DNA from 3 places in the Micromonospora sp. DT68 genome. Region 2 is predicted to be linked to each of the others. Evidence: riboswitches for the same ligand, from Rfam matches in the RefSeq annotation. Region 2 holds a riboswitch; each other region holds the start of a gene.

Region 1 (5,447 bases), on a different contig from region 2:
TCAAGAAGTTTCCAGACGGCAACATATGGTCGTTCTCAAATGCATCGATGGGTTGTAACGTCTGCCCCACGTTCTCAGCCTTGGCGTGACACACCCCCTGCCGCGCCGCCAGAAAGAGGTGGGCTCATGGGACTCCGTCCCAACCTGCTGACCCGGCGTGCCGCCGGTGTCGCATCGACAACCCTCGCGCTGCTGCTCAGCACCGCTGCGGTGGGTGTCGTTCCGGCCGCTTCGGCTTTCTCGGCAGCGCCCGACGGCGCCTGCGTGGAGCCGGCCGACAGCCACGCCAACGCCCGGATGAAGCCCGGCGGCGCGGCCAAGCACGACCCTAACGAGTTGACCATCAACCAGGTCCGCGAGCGGGAAGCCGACATGGCGGCGGCGCTGCGGGAGCGCGCCAACTATCGGACGGGTGCTGGCGCGACGGCGCTGGCCACTGTCACCATCCCGGTGGTGGTGCACGTGATCCAGGAGAACACCACACGCGCGGGCGGCAACATCCCGGACTCGATGATCACCTCGCAGATCAACGTCCTCAACCAGGCGTACGCCGGTGCGACCGGCGGCGCGGTCACCGCGTTCGCCTTCCGGCTCGACAGGATCAACCGGGTGACGAACCCGTCGTGGTATCCGATCGTGCAGGGCTCGTCGGCGGAGCGGTCGATGAAGTCCTCGCTGCGGACCGGCGGCAAGAACACTCTCAACGTCTACCTCGGCGAGTTGAGCAACAACCTGCTGGGCTGGGCGACCTTCCCGCAGCGCAACCTGAGCAGCATGGACGGCGTGGTCGTGCTGAACGAGTCGCTGCCGGGCGGCACCTCGACCAACTACAACCAGGGCGACACCGGCACCCACGAGGTGGGGCACTGGCTGAACCTGTACCACACCTTCCAGGGCGGCTGCGGTGGCTCGGGTGACAGCGTCAGCGACACCCCGGCCGAGGCGTCGCCGGCCTACCAGTGCCCGACCGGGCGGAACACCTGCTCGGCGGCCGGCCTGGACCCGATCACCAACTTCATGGACTACACCTACGACTCGTGCATGTACCAGTTCACCCCTGGGCAGGCCAGCCGCATGCTGACCGCCTGGAACGCGTACCGCGCGGCGTAGCTCTCCCGCGTACACCTGGTGCCGGCTCCGTCACGACGGAGCCGGCACCAGCGTTTTAGGGCCGTGGTCAGGCGGCGGCCGTCGTGCACTTGACGTCGCGGCTGAGCCGGGTCGGGCGAGCCTGGGGTACGCCGAGCGGCGCGGCCGCCGGGGCTCGCGGGTCGAGCCAGACCCGAACGGCCGGACGGCTCGGCGGGAGACCGGGAATGCCGGTGATCTGGTGCTCGCGGCGGGTCAGCATCGCCACGTCGATGGTGAACTCGAAGAGCCGCCAGTCGACCTGCGGCTCGGCTCGGGCGGTCTGCGCCAGCCGGGCCACCTGGGCCGGGTCGGTCACCGGCGAGGCGTGCCCCGCCACGTACGCCTCGTCGTCGCTCTCCTCCGGCGGGAACGAGTGCAGGGCGTAACGGCCGTCGCGTTCGAGGTCGCGGCGCTTCGGCGAGTCGATGATGAAGCAGAACAGGCCCTCGTCGGTGATGACCGGGGACACCGGATGGACGCGGGGACCGCCGTCGGCGCGGACAGTGGCCAGATAGCCGAAGCCCGGCCCGTACTGCTGCAGGAGAACGCGGATCCCGTCGGCGAGGCGGGGCTCGTCGGCGGCAAAATCGGACCAGGAAGCCATGCGGGCATTCTATCGAACAAATGTACGAGGGGCGACCTCGACACGCTGGTCACCGGCTGCCTCGCTATGGTGGTCCGATGCTGCTCTCCGACCGGGACCTGGTCACCGAGATCAAGGCCGGCACGCTGGGCCTGGAGCCATTCGAGCCCACTCTGGTTCAACCGTCCAGCATCGACGTGAGACTCGACAGGCTGTTCCGGGTCTTCAACAACCATCTCTACACACACATCGATCCGGCCATGCAGCAGGACGACCTGACCTCGGTGGTCGAGGTGCCCGACGGCGAACCGTTCGTGCTGCACCCGGGCGAGTTCGTGCTCGCCTCGACGCTTGAGGTGATCTCCCTCGGCGAGCAGCTCGCCGGCCGCCTGGAGGGCAAGTCCAGCCTGGGCCGTCTCGGCCTGCTCACCCACTCCACCGCCGGCTTCATCGATCCGGGCTTCTCCGGTCACGTGACGCTGGAGTTGTCGAACGTGGCGAACCTGCCGATCACCCTCTGGCCGGGCATGAAGATCGGGCAGCTCTGCATCTTCCGGCTCTCCTCGCCGGCCGAGCACCCGTACGGCTCGGTGGTCTACGGCTCGCGCTACCAGGGCCAGCGGGGGCCGACGCCGAGCCGCTCCTGGCAGAACTGGCGGGCCTGGCCGACCCGTTGAGCCGCTCGACAGCTCGGTGTTAACAAGGGGCCCCTCCTCTACCTGAGGCGTTAGGAAGGGGCCCCTCCTTACATCTCAGCCGGGGCGGCCGTAGCTGTGGATCGGGCCGTCGTCGACCTTCTTCATCTTGACGGGTTGACCGGCCTGGGAGGCGTGCACCACCCAGCCGTCGCCGACGTACATGCCCACGTGGTGGATGTCGCTGTAGTAGAAGACCAGGTCACCGGGGCGCAGGTCGGCGCGGCTGACGTCCTTTGTCACCCGGCTCTGCTGCGCGGCGTTGTGCGGCAGTGACACGCCGGCCTTGGCCCACGCGGCAAGCATCAGCCCGGAGCAGTCGTACGAGTTCGGGCCCTCGGCGCCCCACACGTAGGGCTTGCCGATCTGGGCGCAGGCGAACTTGACAGCCGTACCCGCCCCGCCGCCGGGGTAGCTGGCCGGGCAGGGCGCCGGACGCAGCGGACCGCCGCCGCCATTGCCGTACACCTTGAGGCGCAGCTTCTGGAGCTTGTCGATCTCGGCGTTGATCTGCTTCTTCTTCGCCGCGAGCTGAGCCTCGGTCAGGGTCAGTTCGGCGACCAGCTCGTCCAGCGGCGCCTTCTGCCGGGCCAACTCGTCGCGCAGGTCGGCCACCTGCTTGACGTCCTGCTGCTGGTTGTGGGCGAACCGGTCGAGCATTTCCAGCTGGCCGACCATCTCGCTGGGCGAGCGGCTGCCGAGCATCGCGTTGACAGTGGAGACGTTCTCACCCATGTACGCGCGGACGGCCAGGGCGCTGACCTTGTCCATGGCCGCGTCGACCTGGCGCTGCAACGGGGCCATCCGGGCGGCCAGCGCGTTCGCCTGCTTGCGCTTTGCGGCCAGCTCGGTGCGGGTGGCGTTGTGCCGTTCGATGATCGGTTCGAGCTTGTTCCAGTCGGCGTCGATCTGGCGTTCGATCTCGGCGACGGACGGGTCCGCGTGCGCCGCAGTGGCGCTGCTGGTCAGGACGACGGCGACGCCGACAAGGGCGGCAAGAGCTGTGGTGAAGCGGGGCCAGCGTTGACGCGGCACGATCGGCAGGGGGTCGGCTGAGGCCGACCGCTCGGACGACGGCCGCGGGGCATGGAGTGCCACCGGGGTTCCGTACTCCTTCTTCCTGACCGCCTACCGGGTTAGCTGACGGGTTCGGGCGGGAAGTCGGCGCCCTACCGCAGGATCTGCGGATTCACCCCGGGGGAACCTGGGTCCCCGGCTCGTTCTTCAAGCGACTCGGCGGTGCCGGTCCGTTACCGCCCGGGATGGGCAGACCTGCTACCGGGCCGACGATTGACCAGAGTAGAGATGACCGTTACCGATCCGCAACCCGTGCGCCAGTGACACTCCGTGGCGATTCTGCGGGGTCACGGACCGCGTGCGAAGGTTTTTTTCCACAGGAGTCCATACATGGAAAGGTATTGACGCAGGCTCCCGGCCGGCGGGAGGGTGACCTCACAGTCACCCACGCAATCTAGGGGGTTCGATGCACCGTCCAACCCTGCCGTCCCGCCGACGCGCACTGCTGGTCACCGCCGTGGTCGCCGCGACCGCGGTGCCACTGCCCTCCGGTCCGGTCGCCGCCGCACCCACCGCCGACCGCCAGCAGCGGTACGCCGCCGCAGCGAGCGAGTACGGCGTACCGGCCGACGTGCTGCTCGGCGTCTCCTATCTGGAGTCCCGCTGGGACAGCAACGCCGGCACACCCAGCACCAGCGGCGGCTACGGCCCGATGCACCTGACCGACGCCCGACACGTGACAGCCCTGCCCCGCGGCGGCCACCACGACACCGGCGCCGAGGACCCGCGCGGCGACGACTCGCGTACCGCGCTGGCACCTCGCGCAACCGCTGACCCCGCGCCGTCCAGCGCCGCCCTGCAAACCGTTGACGCCGCCGCCGCGCTGACCGGCGAGGCACCGGAGTCGCTGCGTACCGACCCGAACGCGAACATCAGGGGCGGGGCGGCGCTGCTGGCGTCGTACCAGCGGGAGCTTGGCGCGCCGGTCGGAGCCGGCACCGACCCGGCGGCCTGGTACGGCGCGGTGGCCCGCTACGCCGGCGCGGACAGCGCCGACGCCGCGGCGGCCTTCGCCGACGAGGTCTTCACCACCATCGGCGCCGGCGAGTCCCGGGTGACCGACGACGGCCAGCGGGTCACCCTGCCGGCCCGCACGGTACGGCCGGAGCGCACCTGGCTGGACCGGCTGGGCCTGCGCAAGCTCGCCCGCCCGGACGGGCTGGAGTGCCCCCGCACCATCTCCTGTGAGTGGATCCCGGCGCCCTACCAGGCGTTCGGGGACGGGGACTACGGCAACCACGACCTCTCCGACCGGCCGAAGCGGCAGAAGATCGAGTACATCGTCATCCACGACACCGAGGGGAGTTGGGCGACCACTCTGAAGCTCGTCCAGGACCCGACCTACGTGAGCTGGCACTACACGCTGCGCTCGGTGGACGGGCACATCGCCCAGCACGTCAAGACCAAGGACGTCGCCTGGCACGCCGGCAACTGGTACGTCAACGCCAAGGCGATCGGGCTCGAACACGAGGGCTTCGCCGCGCAGGGCACCTGGTACACCGAGGCGATGTACCGGACGTCGGCGAAGCTCGTGCGGCACCTCGCGCTGCGACTGGGCATCCCGCTGGACCGTCAGCACATCATCGGCCACGACAACGTGCCCGGCACCACAGCGGCGACAGTGCGCGGGATGCACTGGGACCCGGGGCCGTACTGGGACTGGAATCACTACTTCGACCTGCTGCACGCGCCACGCCTGGACACCGGCACCCCGGCCACCGGCCTGGTCCGGATCGACCCGGACTACGCCACCAACCGGCCGGAGTTCATCGGCTGCGTCACTCCTGGCGTTCCGTGCCCGTCGCGCGGCTCGTCGTCGGTGGTGCTGCGCTCCGCGCCGTCGGCCGACGCGCCGCTGGTAAACGACATCGCGCTGCGCCCCGACGGCACCCCGAACACGATGGAGGTGTCCGACCACGGCGCCCGGGCCTCCGCCGGCCAGACGTACGCGCTGGCCGGAC
Region 2 (5,447 bases):
CACCACGGCGACAGCGACAAGGCGCCCAGCGCCAACCCGGTCTCGGGAATCTTCGACCGGATCTTCGTGGCCGGTCCGGCGGCGATCGACAGGTACGCCCGCGCCGGCGTGCAGATCCCGGCGGAGAAGTTCGTCGTGGTGGGCCGCCCGCAGGTCGAGTCGATCGACGTACGCCCGGAGCCGACCGTCGGGCTGGCCCAGCCCACCGTGCTCTACACGCCGACCTGGACCGGGCACCACGCCGACGCCGACTACTGCTCGCTGCCGGTGGCCGAGGCACTGCTGCGGCGGCTGCTGGCGCGCGGCGCGACGGTGATCCTGCGGGCCCACCCGTACACGACGCAGAACCCGGCGTCAGCCCGTCAGCTGGGCCGGCTCACCGAGCTGCTGGTCGCCGACCGGAGCCGCACCGGGCGGCCACACGTGGTCGGGGCGGCGGCCCGGGAGCTGAGCCTGACCGAGTGCGTCAACCGCTCCGACGCGCTGATCTCCGACGTGTCCGGGGTCATCTCGGACTACCTCTACTCCGGCAAGCCGTACGCCGTCACCGACATGGGCAACGAGGGCGAACGGTTCACCGAGAACTTCCCGCTGGCCGCGTCGGGCTACGTGCTGCGCCGGGACATGTCCAACGCCGACGAGGTGCTGACCGCCCTGCTCGACACCGACCCGCTGGCCGAGGCGCGCTGGGCGACCCGCCGGCGTTACCTGGGTGACTTCCCCGCCGAGTCGTACGCGGAGGCGTTCCTGACCGCCGCCCGCCGGGAGTTGACGTCGACGGACCACACGACCGAGCGGCCGGCGCAGCTCACCCCGCTGGCCTGACAAGGGCGTGCCGAGCGTCAGCGGTACGCGTCCAGCAGCGCCAGCACGGCAGCCGGGTCCTCCACGTGCGCGTTGTGCCCGAGCCCGGGCAGCGTGGCGACCGGCACCCCGTACTCCTTGAGCTGCGCGTCGGTGACCATCGTGTCGTGCTCGCCGCGCGCCAGCACAACAGGCACGTCGGTCGCGGCCAGGAGCGCGGCGAGATCGGGCTCCCCGACGGCGAACGCGCCGGTGTCCATCGCCAGGCGCCACCGGCCGTCGACCTGGCGCAGACCGGCGTCCACCATCGGGTGGTCCGGCGGGATCAGGCCGGTCAGCCCGGCGACCCGCAGGTAGCGACGGGCCGCCTCGGCCCGGCTGGCGAACCAGCTGACCGGGCGGGCGGCGACGTCGGCGGCGCGGGTCAGCTCGTCCGGCGTCCAGACGGCCTTGATGCCGAGCCCCACCACGGCGTCCACTGGCGTTCCGGCGGCGCGGGCGGCCAGCGCCAGGCCGACCACACCACCCAGCGAGTGCCCGAGCACCACGATGCGGTCGCCGGGCGCCAGGGCCTGGGCGATCCGCTTGGCGAAACCCTCGAAGGAGTACGTCGGAAGTGGCTCCGACCAGCCGTGGCCGGCGAGGTCGGGCGCCAGCCACCTGCCGGGCCAGTGCTGCTCCAGCAGCGGCGCCCAGGGCAGCCAGACGTCACCTGTCGCCCCCATGCCGTGCAGCAGAAGCAGGACCGGCCTACGGTCGGCGTGACCACCCGATTCATCCACCACGGCCGCAGTCTCCCACGGCGTACCGGCTCGCAGCGAGATCCGTCGCGGTCCTGACCCGGCGTCGACGAAGACGCCGCGGGCGCCGGCCCTCGTGGGAGACGGCGCCCGCGGCGTCTGGTGGGGTCTCACGCCTGGTCAGGCGGAGTAGCCCCGGGTAGCGATCCAGTTGGCCAGGTTGATCGTGGTCATCCAGTACTCGCCGTAGGCCGCGTTCGCCGAGTCGGCGATCCGCACGGTACGGCCGTTGTCCTTGTAGCCCACCACTGCGACGTAGTGCCCGCCGCCGAAGGAGTGCCAGCCGCCGTTCGTGTCGACGGCGTCCCCGGCCACGTTGGCCACCACGCCACGGCCGTCGGTGATCGCGGCGACGACGTCAGCCTGGAGACGGTCCATCTGGGCCGGGCTTGGCGAGCCGGCGAACATCCGGGTCCGGTACGGGGAGCCCTTCACCTCGGCGTTGAGCACCCGGGTGGTGTCCAGGGCCGAGTTGGTGCCCATCTCGGTGGTGCCCAGCTCGGCGCCCAACTGGTCCTGGGTGCGGTTGATGCCGGCGGCGCTGAGAGCGTTGCGGACGGCCGCCGGGCCGCAGTTGTAGTACGTGTTCTGCGCCTGGTAGCGGAAGTCGAGCACCTTTGTCGCGGGCGGCTTCGGCGCCGCCTTCCTGGCGGTCAGGTCCGGGTCGCTGCTGGCCTTGGCGGCCGGCGACGCGGCGCTTGCGGAGGGGGCGGCGGCGCTCGGGCTGGCGCTGGTCGGGGCGGCGCTGGCCGAGGGGTCCGCGACCCGGGCGTCGCCGCGGGAGGCGGCGGTGTCGCTGCGCATCTCGGCGACGGTCGAGGCGGTGTGCTGGCCGACGGGGGCCTCATCGGCGCCGGCCACCAGGGCGCCGGTGGTGGTCGCGATGGCGAGGGCCGCGGCGGAGGCGACGGCGATCTGGTACGGGCGTTCGGTGGCGAGGCGACGCAGCTGACGCTGCAGGGTGTGCTTCACGGGTCCTCCACGGTTCAGGGGGAGAGCGGCACACCGGGGGCAGCCGGTATCCGGGCACGCGCCAGCGCGCGGACCGTGGTCCGCGGATGGTGGAGCCGCTCAGGGGAACGCCCGGCGTGGCCGGGCGGAAAGTGCGGTGACCCTGGGGGTCAGCTCACCGCCACGAGGCGGACAAGCGTGGGTACCGCGACGCCGTGAAGGCGGAGGAATAGCCGAGGGGTATGCGGGTGCTGCATGGGGATGGAACTCCTTCCGACACCGCCTACCGGGTTAGCTGACGGATTCGGGCGGGAAGATCGCCCTACCGCGGGCCGTGGCTCGCGGATTCACCCCGGACGTACTTGTGGGTCCCCGGTTCGTTGATCACGATTGAGCGGGTCAGCGCGGCGTCGCCATTCGCGATCGGTTACCGCACCGGACGGGATGACCCTACTGGCCCTCCTGAGCCCTGCCAAGCCTCGCTCACCTGCGTAAACCTTGAACGCGGCGACAATTTCTGGGCGTATTGCCGCTGACGTGACTCGATGGGACGAGCGGTTACGGAGGCACCGTAGGTCGACAAGCGGACAGGCCGTCGACAATGCCGCCGGATCTGCGGGAACAATCCGGCCGAACGCGTCAGCCGCCCGATTTCCCGCGCGTGTGACCGGGCTCACCGAATAATCGGGGCGTTTCAGCCCACCCGCGCCGGGCGCCACCGCGCCGCCGCCGGAAGAACCGCGACACGGACGGTGCGGCGGGCCGCCACCCGGGTCGGCCGCAACCGGGCCGCCGCCGCGTAGGCCTCCTCGGCCAGGGCACGCGCAGCGGACGTCGCCAGCTCGGCGTCGCGCCAGGCCGCCCGTTCCCGCCCGGCGGCAGCCTCGTAGTCGGCCCGCCGCGTCTCCCGGACCGCCCGGCTGAGCAGCACCTCCTGCTCCACCGGGTGCCGACGCGGATCCCAGCCGTGCCGCTGGCCGAACACGTCGCCGAGCTGCCGCATGGTCAGATCCCCCCGCCAGTACGCGGCCATCGCAGCCCGGTGCAGGTAACGCTCCCGGGTGGCGTACTCGGCGGGGGTGCGCGGGGTTCGCGGGGTGGGCAGCGCTCCGGCACCGGCGAAGCGTCGGGCCGCGGCGTCCGCCTCGTCGTACCGCACCCAGATCTGCTCCACCTGCTCCTGAGCGGTCAGCCAGTCCGCACGCCGTCGTCGGGCGGTCTGCGCCGCGCGGGCCGCGGCGACGGCCACCTCCTCGGCGTACCGGCGCAGGTCGGCGGCCTCGGCGGCGGCGGCCTCACGGGCGGTGGGCGGCGGCTCGACGGCCGCCCTGTCCCGTTCGGCGGCCGTCGAGTCCCGCTCCGGACGGGCCACCAGGACGGCGAGCACTGTCAGTGTCAGCAGGAGCAAGGCCGACCAGATGGCGGCGGCCTGCGGCACCTCGGTCAGGAACTCGTAGAAGACGACGGTCTCCATGGTCGGCACCTCGGCGGGAGAGCATTGCGATGGGAAGCCGCACGCGTTCGGTCCGACGCTACCGCCGGCACGAACCGGGCGCATCGGGCGCCGGGCGTGTCGACGCACGCCGCGCCGGACCGCGTCTGACCAGGTTGGACCCGTCAGCGCGAGTCGGCGTACGTCGATCGGTCGTCGGGCTTTTCGCCCCCGGCTTCGGTGGCCGTGGTCCGTTGCCGGGGAACGGCCGGCGGACGGGCCGGGCGGCGCGGTGCCAGTCGGCGCATCAGCGGAGTCTCGACGTAGCGGTGCAGCAACCCGGCCAGGACCAGGCTGACCACAAGGAACCCGAGCACCACAGCCGGGCCGCGCCAGCCTTGGAAGCCCGTCCCCCAGTCCCCGCTCCACCGCAGCACACTCGTCATCACCAGCACGTGCACCAGATAGAAGGCGAAGGAGACCTCGCCGAGCCACACCAGCGGACGGGACCGCCACGGCGAGCGCCGGTCCCGCACGTCCGCGTCCGCGGCGGCCGTGATCACCAGCAGGTACACGACGGCGAGCAGGGTGGTCCACAGTTCGGCGCGGATCCACTGTGAGGCGGCCACCCAGGTCGCCACGAAGATCACGGTGGCCGTCGTCAGCCCGGGGCCACGCCAGAGACCCCGACGCATCAGCTCGGCCGCCACCGCGCCCAGCCAGAACTCCAGCGACCGTACGGGCGGGAAGATCTGCGTGAACCACCACCGGCTGACCTCCGGCACCAACTGCTGGGCCGGCCAGAGCGCGAGGATCAGCAGGGGCAGCGCGACGATCAGCGTCCACAGCACCGCCGGACGGGCCCGGCGCAGCAGAGGCAGCGCCAGCGGCAGGCAGAGGTAGAAGAAGAACTCGCAGGAGAGCGACCAGCTCACCGTGTTGATGCTGTAGAACCAGCCCGGCCGGGGATCCCACGCCTGCAACAGCAGCAGGTTCTCCAGTGCCACCGCCGGCAGCACCGGGTCGGCGAACCACCAGGCGACAAGCAGCGCCGCCGCCCACAACACCAGGTGATTCGGATAGATCTTGGCGACCCGCCGTCGCCAGAAGGCGAGCCGTGAGTCGCCCGGGCGGGCCGACCAGACGAGCACGAAGCCACTCAGGATGAAGAAGAACTGCACCCCGGACAGGCCGAGGGAGAACACCGCGTCGACAACGGCCTTGAAGTCCGGCTCGGCGATGATCCGCATGGTGCCGGCGTGGAAGCCGAACACCAGCAGCGCGGCGATCCACCGAAGCCCGGTCAGCGAGGGAAGCCTGGCGAACACGGGCGCGGGCGGGGCCGCCGAGGCGTCAACGGTGCTCGTCATGCCGGGGTCCCGACGCTTCGCAGGGTCACCAGCACGTACGTCTCCTCCTCGGCGCGGGTCAAACGACGTGGCGGCCCCGGAAGGCCGCAC
Region 3 (5,447 bases), on a different contig from region 2:
GCTGCGGAAGGCTGGGACCATGACCGACCACACGATGACCACCGGCGACATCCGGCAGACCCGACGGGAGGCGAGCTGACATGGCCCGCGAGGTGCAGATAACGTTCGACGCCGCCGACCCGGGCGCACTTGCCGCGTTCTGGGCCGACACCCTCGGTTATGAGGTGCAGGGCCCGCCGGGTGACTTCGAGTCCTGGGAGCAGGCGCTGGAGGCGATGGGCGTACCGCCGGAGAACCGCAACGACGCCTCGGCGGTCGTCGACCCCGCCGGGTCGGGGCCGCGGCTGTTCTTCCAGCGGGTGCCCGAGGGCAAGCGGGCCAAGAACCGCGTCCACCTCGACGTGCGGGCCGCCCCCGGGCTGACCGGCGACGAACGGATGGCGGCGCTGGAGGTGGAGGCCGACCGGCTCGTCGGCCGCGGTGCCACCAGGCTCGCGCGGCACGAGCCCGCTCCCCCGCTCAACGCCGGTCACCTCGTGCTGGCCGACCCCGAGGGCAACGAGTTCTGCCTCGACTGAACGGGCCCCGGGCCGCGTCACGGAAGCTACGCGCGAGGCTGACACGGCCGTGTTCACGCAGCTCACTGCCGTGATCGTACGCGCCATGCGAACATATGTACGTGTCGCCCGGGGCCAGCATCCTGCACGCCGACCTGGACGCGTTCTACGCGTCGGTCGAGCAGCGTGACGACCCGCGTCTCCGCGGCCGGCCGGTGATCGTAGGCGGCGGCGTGGTGTTGGCTGCCAGCTACGAGGCGAAGGCGCGGGGCGTCCGCAGCGCGATGGGTGGGCAGCAGGCGCGGCGGCTGTGCCCGGACGCGATAGTGGTGCCGCCCCGGATGTCGGCGTACACGCGGGCCAGCCGGGCGGTGTTCGAGATCTTCCGGCACACCACGCCGCTTGTCGAGGGGCTCTCCATCGACGAGGCGTTCCTCGACGTGGGTGGTCTGCGGCGGCTGGCCGGGGCGCCTGTCGACATCGCCGACCGGCTGCGCCGGGAGGTCCGTGAACAGATCGGCCTGCCGATCACCGTGGGGGTGGCGCGTACGAAGTTCCTGGCGAAGGTGGCCAGCGGGGTGGCGAAGCCGGACGGGCTGCTTGTCGTCGCGCCGGATGCCGAGATGGCGTTCCTGCACCCGCTGCCGGTGGAGCGACTCTGGGGCGTCGGCCCGGTCACGGCCGCGAAGTTGCGGGAGCGCCGGATCCGTACCGTCGGCGAGGTCGCCCGACTCGGCGAGGCGGCGTTGGTGTCCCTGCTCGGTGCGGGCGCCGGCCGGCACCTGCACGCCCTGGCGCACAACCGTGACCCGCGGGCGGTGCAGGTCGGCCGGCGGCGCGGCTCGATGGGCGCGCAGCACGCGCTGAGTCGCACTCCGCACGCGGCCACGGAGTTGGACGCCATCCTGGCGGGCCTTGTCGACCGGGTCACCCGACGGATGCGGGCGGCCGGCCGGTCCGGGCGCACGGTGCTGCTGCGGCTGCGCTTCGGCGACTACACCCGGGCGACCCGCTCGCACACGGTGCGCAAGGCGACAGCTGACACCACGCCCCTGCTCGCTGCCGCGCGGGCGCTGCTGCATGCTGCGCTGCCGGAGATCGACAGGCGGGGCATCACGCTGATCGGCGTGTCGGTGGGCAACCTCGACGACAACCCTGTGCAACCGGAGTTGCCGTTCGACGCCGTCCCGGGGGCCAACCTGGACGCCGCCGTGGACGCGGTTCGGGACCGGTTCGGGTCGACTGCCGTGACCCGCGCGGTGCTGCTAGGCCGGGATCCGGGCGTCGAAATGCCCCTTCTGCCGGACTGATCTCCCTGGTGGCGGCGGATATCACAGCTGCTGGAGGGTTTAGCGGCGGCATGATCGGAGACGTTGTGACGATCAGCCTGAGGGGGGACCACCATGTCCGACGACAGCAGCAACCGCGCGAGCCGGCGTGCCGAGCGTCCGCACGACGTGACCGACCCGCTGCTGTGGCAGCTGGCGCTCGACGTGCTCGACGCCCACGAGCCGACCGAGGACGGCGTCTGCGGCAACCTGCTCTGCGCCGGGGAACCGTACCCATGCGCGGCACGCGGCAACGCTGAACAGTCGCTGCGGCTCGCTCGAGGCGGGGCCGAGACACCGCCGACGGCCGCCCAGCAGTGGGACGGCCACGACGAGACACCTGACAACTGGTCCACCCAGGAGTCCTTCCACCCGCGGCGAACCCGGTCCGGCGAAGCGGTATCGGCGTCGCGGGCTTCGGCAGCCTGACGCCTCCGCCACGACAGCGACACGCCAGCGAGCGCCCGACCGGAATCCGATCGGGCGCCCGCTGGGTCGTACGTCAGAGGCTGAGCCGCTGCCCGGGGAAGATCAGGCCCGGGTCCGAGCCGACGACCTGCCGGTTGCGCTCGTAGAGGGCCTGCCAGCCGCCGTCCTGCTGGTGGCTCTGGGCGATCTCCGACAGGGTGTCGCCGGACTTCACCACGTAGGTGTCGCCGCTGGCCGCCGGGGCGGTGCGCTTGTTGCTGCGGGTCGCCGGCTGCTCACCGCGCGACGACCGCTGGGCGGGCTTGTCGGCCTTCGGAGTGGACTTCGACTTGGCGGTGGACTTCGACTTCGTGGTGGGCTTCGTCGAGGACTTGGTGGCGGAGCCGCCCGACGCACCGGCCTTCTTGCCGCAGGTCGGCCACGCGCCGATGCCCTGCCCCTTGAGCACCTTCTCGGCGATGGCGATCTGCTCGCCGCGGCTGGCCAGGTCGGCGCGGGCGGCGTACTTCTTGCCGCCGTAGCCGGCCCAGGTGCTCTGCGAGAACTGCAACCCGCCGTAGTAGCCGTTGCCGGTGTTGATCTTCCAGTTGCCACCGGACTCGCACTTGGCGATGGCGTCCCAGTTGACGGCCGCCTGGGCAGGTGCGGCCGGGCCGAAGAGCGCCACGGCGCCGGTGACCGCGCCGACGGCCAGGGTGCCGACGGCGATGCGGCGGGTGCTGACCCGTCGATGACGGGGGGTGTAGACAGACGTCATGAGTGTGCTTCCTCCACGCCGGCGAGGTGAGCTGTCGGGTTCGGGCCGAGGAGCCCGGCCGCACGGTGGCGGCTTCACCCCGAGGTGACGATGCACCGAGGAACGTTTGGGTCCCCCGCTCCTGCCCGGGTGACTGGGTTCCGACGACCGGGGGCAGGATTTGGCGTTACCGGTCGTGGCGTCCGCAGTGGCGGACCCGACCGACGTTAGGCACGGCCGGCATCGATCGCCCAACCCCTGTGAAGTTCTTCACCGGGGCACGCTGAGCGGCGCGCTCAGCGGTTGCGGGCGGCGTTCAGCTGTGCAGCGACCATGATGGACCGCTTCCGATCAGGTCGGCCGTTCCCCGGCCGGTGGAGCCCGACAACGCGGGTCACCACCGGCCGGGGCACCTCCCTACAGAGTGCGGGCGAGCCGGTCGGCGAGCGTACGGGTGAAGCGGGCCGGGTCGGCCAGGTCGCCACCCTCGGCGAGTACCGCGAGGCCGTACAGCAGCTCGGCGGTTTCGGTGAGGGTCTCGGCGGAATCGCCCTGCTCGTGAGCCTTGCGCAGAGCGGCTACCAGAGGATGACCGGGATTGATCTCCAGGATGCGCTTCGTCGACGGGATCTCGTGCCCCATCGCCCGGTACATCTTCTCCAGTGTCGGCGTGAGGTCGTGCGCGTCACCCACCACACAGGCCGGTGAGGTGGTGAGCCGCGACGACAGGCGGACCTCCCGGACGCTGTCGGAAAGTGTCGTGCCCAGCCAGTCCACGAGCGCCGCGAACTCCTGCCGCTGCTGCTCGCGCTCGGCTTCGGCCTGCTGCTTCTCCTCGTCGGTGTCGAGGTCGACCTCGCCCTTGGCGATCGAGCGCAGCGGCCGACCGTCGTACGTGCCGACCCGCTCCACCCACACCTCGTCGACAGGGTCGGTGAGCAGCAGCACCTCGTGGCCCTTGGCCCGGAACGCCTCCAGGTGCGGGGAGTTCTCGATGGTGGCCCGGGAGTCGCCGGTGGCGTACCAGATGTCGCTCTGGCCGTCCTTCATCCGGGAGACGTAGCCGGCCAGGTCGGTGAGCTCGGCCGGGTCGTGGGTGGAGGCCAGCGACAGGATCTCCAGCAGGGTGTCGCGGTTGTCGGTGTCGTCGATGAGCCCTTCCTTGACGACAGTGCCGAACTCCTTCCAGAAGGTCTGGTAGCGCTCGGCGTGGTTGGCCTTGAGGTCCTTGACAGCGGCGAGGACCTTCTTCACCAGGCGGCGGCGGACGATCTGGATCTGGCGGTCCTGCTGGAGGATCTCGCGGGAGATGTTCAGCGACAGGTCGTGGGCGTCGACCACGCCCTTGACGAAGCGTAGGTAGGTGGGGACCAGCGCCACGCAGTCGTCCATGATGAAGACGCGCTTGACGTAGAGCTGGACGCCCCGGCAGCCCTGCGGGGAGAACAGGTCCAGTGGGGCGTGGCTGGGCAGGAAGAGCAGCGCCTCGTACTCGAAGGTGCCCTCGCCCTTCATGTGTACGACCTCGAGCGGGTCGGCCCAGTCGTGGCTGACGTGCTTGTAGAACTCGTTGTACTCGGCGGCGTCGACCTCGTCGCGGGGTCGCGCCCAGAGCGCCTTCATCGAGTTGAGGGTCTGCACCTCGCTGGTGGGGTCCGCGCCGTCGGCGCCGGGGCGTTCGACGGTCATCCGGATCGGCCAGGCGATGAAGTCGGAGTATCGCTTGACGATCTCGCGGATGGTCCACTCGGCGGTGTAGTCGTGCAGGTTGTCCTCGGTGTCGGCGGGCTTGAGGTGCAGGGTCACCGCGGTGCCCTGGGGCGCCTCGGCGACCGGCTCGATCGAGTACGTCCCCTCGCCTGTGGACTCCCAGCGGGTGCCGCCGGTCTCGCCGGCCTTGCGGGTCAGCAGGGTCACCCGGTCGGCGACCATGAACGCGGCGTAGAAGCCGACGCCGAACTGGCCGATCAGGTCCTGCGAGGCGCGGGCGTCGGCGGACTCCCGTAGTTGGCGCAGCAGCTCGGCGGTGCCGGACTTGGCGATCGTGCCGATCAGCCCGACCACCTCGTCGCGGGTCATGCCGATGCCGTTGTCCCGGACGGTCAGGGTGCGGGCGTCCCTGTCGACCTCGATGGCGACGTGCAGGTCGTCGGTGTCGGCGACGAGGTCCTTGTCGACAAGCGTGGCCAGCCGCAGCTTGTCCAGCGCGTCGGACGCGTTCGAGATGAGTTCCCGCAGGAAGACGTCCTTGTTCGAATAGATCGAGTGGACCACCAACTGCAGGAGCTGACGCGCCTCAGCCTGGAACTCCAATGTCTCGGCCTGGTTGCTCACACCGTCTCCCTTCTCGGCTCGTGCGGAGGTTCGCCGAAAGGATACGAGCCGTCACGGGCGGGGCGGTGGCCGCATCCGGGTCGTATTCCCGATCGAGCCGGGCCGTCGCGTGACCTATCTGAC

Evidence for each region. Region 2 has a riboswitch for cyclic di-AMP ahead of ACPXB1_RS16405 (C39 family peptidase). Riboswitches for the same ligand answer to the same signal wherever they lie in the genome.
Region 1: linked by a shared signal. The riboswitch ahead of ACPXB1_RS07050 (NlpC/P60 family protein) and the one ahead of ACPXB1_RS16405 (C39 family peptidase) in region 2 are both predicted to bind cyclic di-AMP.
Region 3: linked by a shared signal. The riboswitch ahead of ACPXB1_RS14365 (transglycosylase family protein) and the one ahead of ACPXB1_RS16405 (C39 family peptidase) in region 2 are both predicted to bind cyclic di-AMP.

Annotation. Positions count from the first base shown of each region.
Region 1 covers NZ_JBNCNZ010000003.1:181,615-187,061, forward strand. The annotation lists gene ACPXB1_RS07035 (zinc metalloprotease) at 127-1,110, shown strand; gene ACPXB1_RS07040 (pyridoxamine 5'-phosphate oxidase family protein) at 1,178-1,735, opposite strand; gene dcd (dCTP deaminase) at 1,813-2,391, shown strand; gene ACPXB1_RS07050 (NlpC/P60 family protein) at 2,467-3,444, opposite strand; cyclic di-AMP (ydaO/yuaA leader) riboswitch at 3,521-3,658, opposite strand; gene ACPXB1_RS07055 (N-acetylmuramoyl-L-alanine amidase) at 3,893-5,447, shown strand, end outside.
Region 2 covers NZ_JBNCNZ010000007.1:392,153-397,599, reverse strand. The annotation lists gene ACPXB1_RS16415 (CDP-glycerol glycerophosphotransferase family protein) at 1-825, shown strand, start outside; gene ACPXB1_RS16410 (alpha/beta fold hydrolase) at 843-1,589, opposite strand; gene ACPXB1_RS16405 (C39 family peptidase) at 1,725-2,576, opposite strand; cyclic di-AMP (ydaO/yuaA leader) riboswitch at 2,821-2,962, opposite strand; gene ACPXB1_RS16400 (hypothetical protein) at 3,250-4,029, opposite strand; gene ACPXB1_RS16395 (acyltransferase family protein) at 4,173-5,357, opposite strand.
Region 3 covers NZ_JBNCNZ010000006.1:386,472-391,918, reverse strand. The annotation lists gene ACPXB1_RS14380 (VOC family protein) at 81-518, shown strand; gene dinB (DNA polymerase IV) at 620-1,807, shown strand; gene ACPXB1_RS14370 (hypothetical protein) at 1,901-2,254, shown strand; gene ACPXB1_RS14365 (transglycosylase family protein) at 2,328-3,011, opposite strand; cyclic di-AMP (ydaO/yuaA leader) riboswitch at 3,014-3,187, opposite strand; gene htpG (molecular chaperone HtpG) at 3,408-5,324, opposite strand.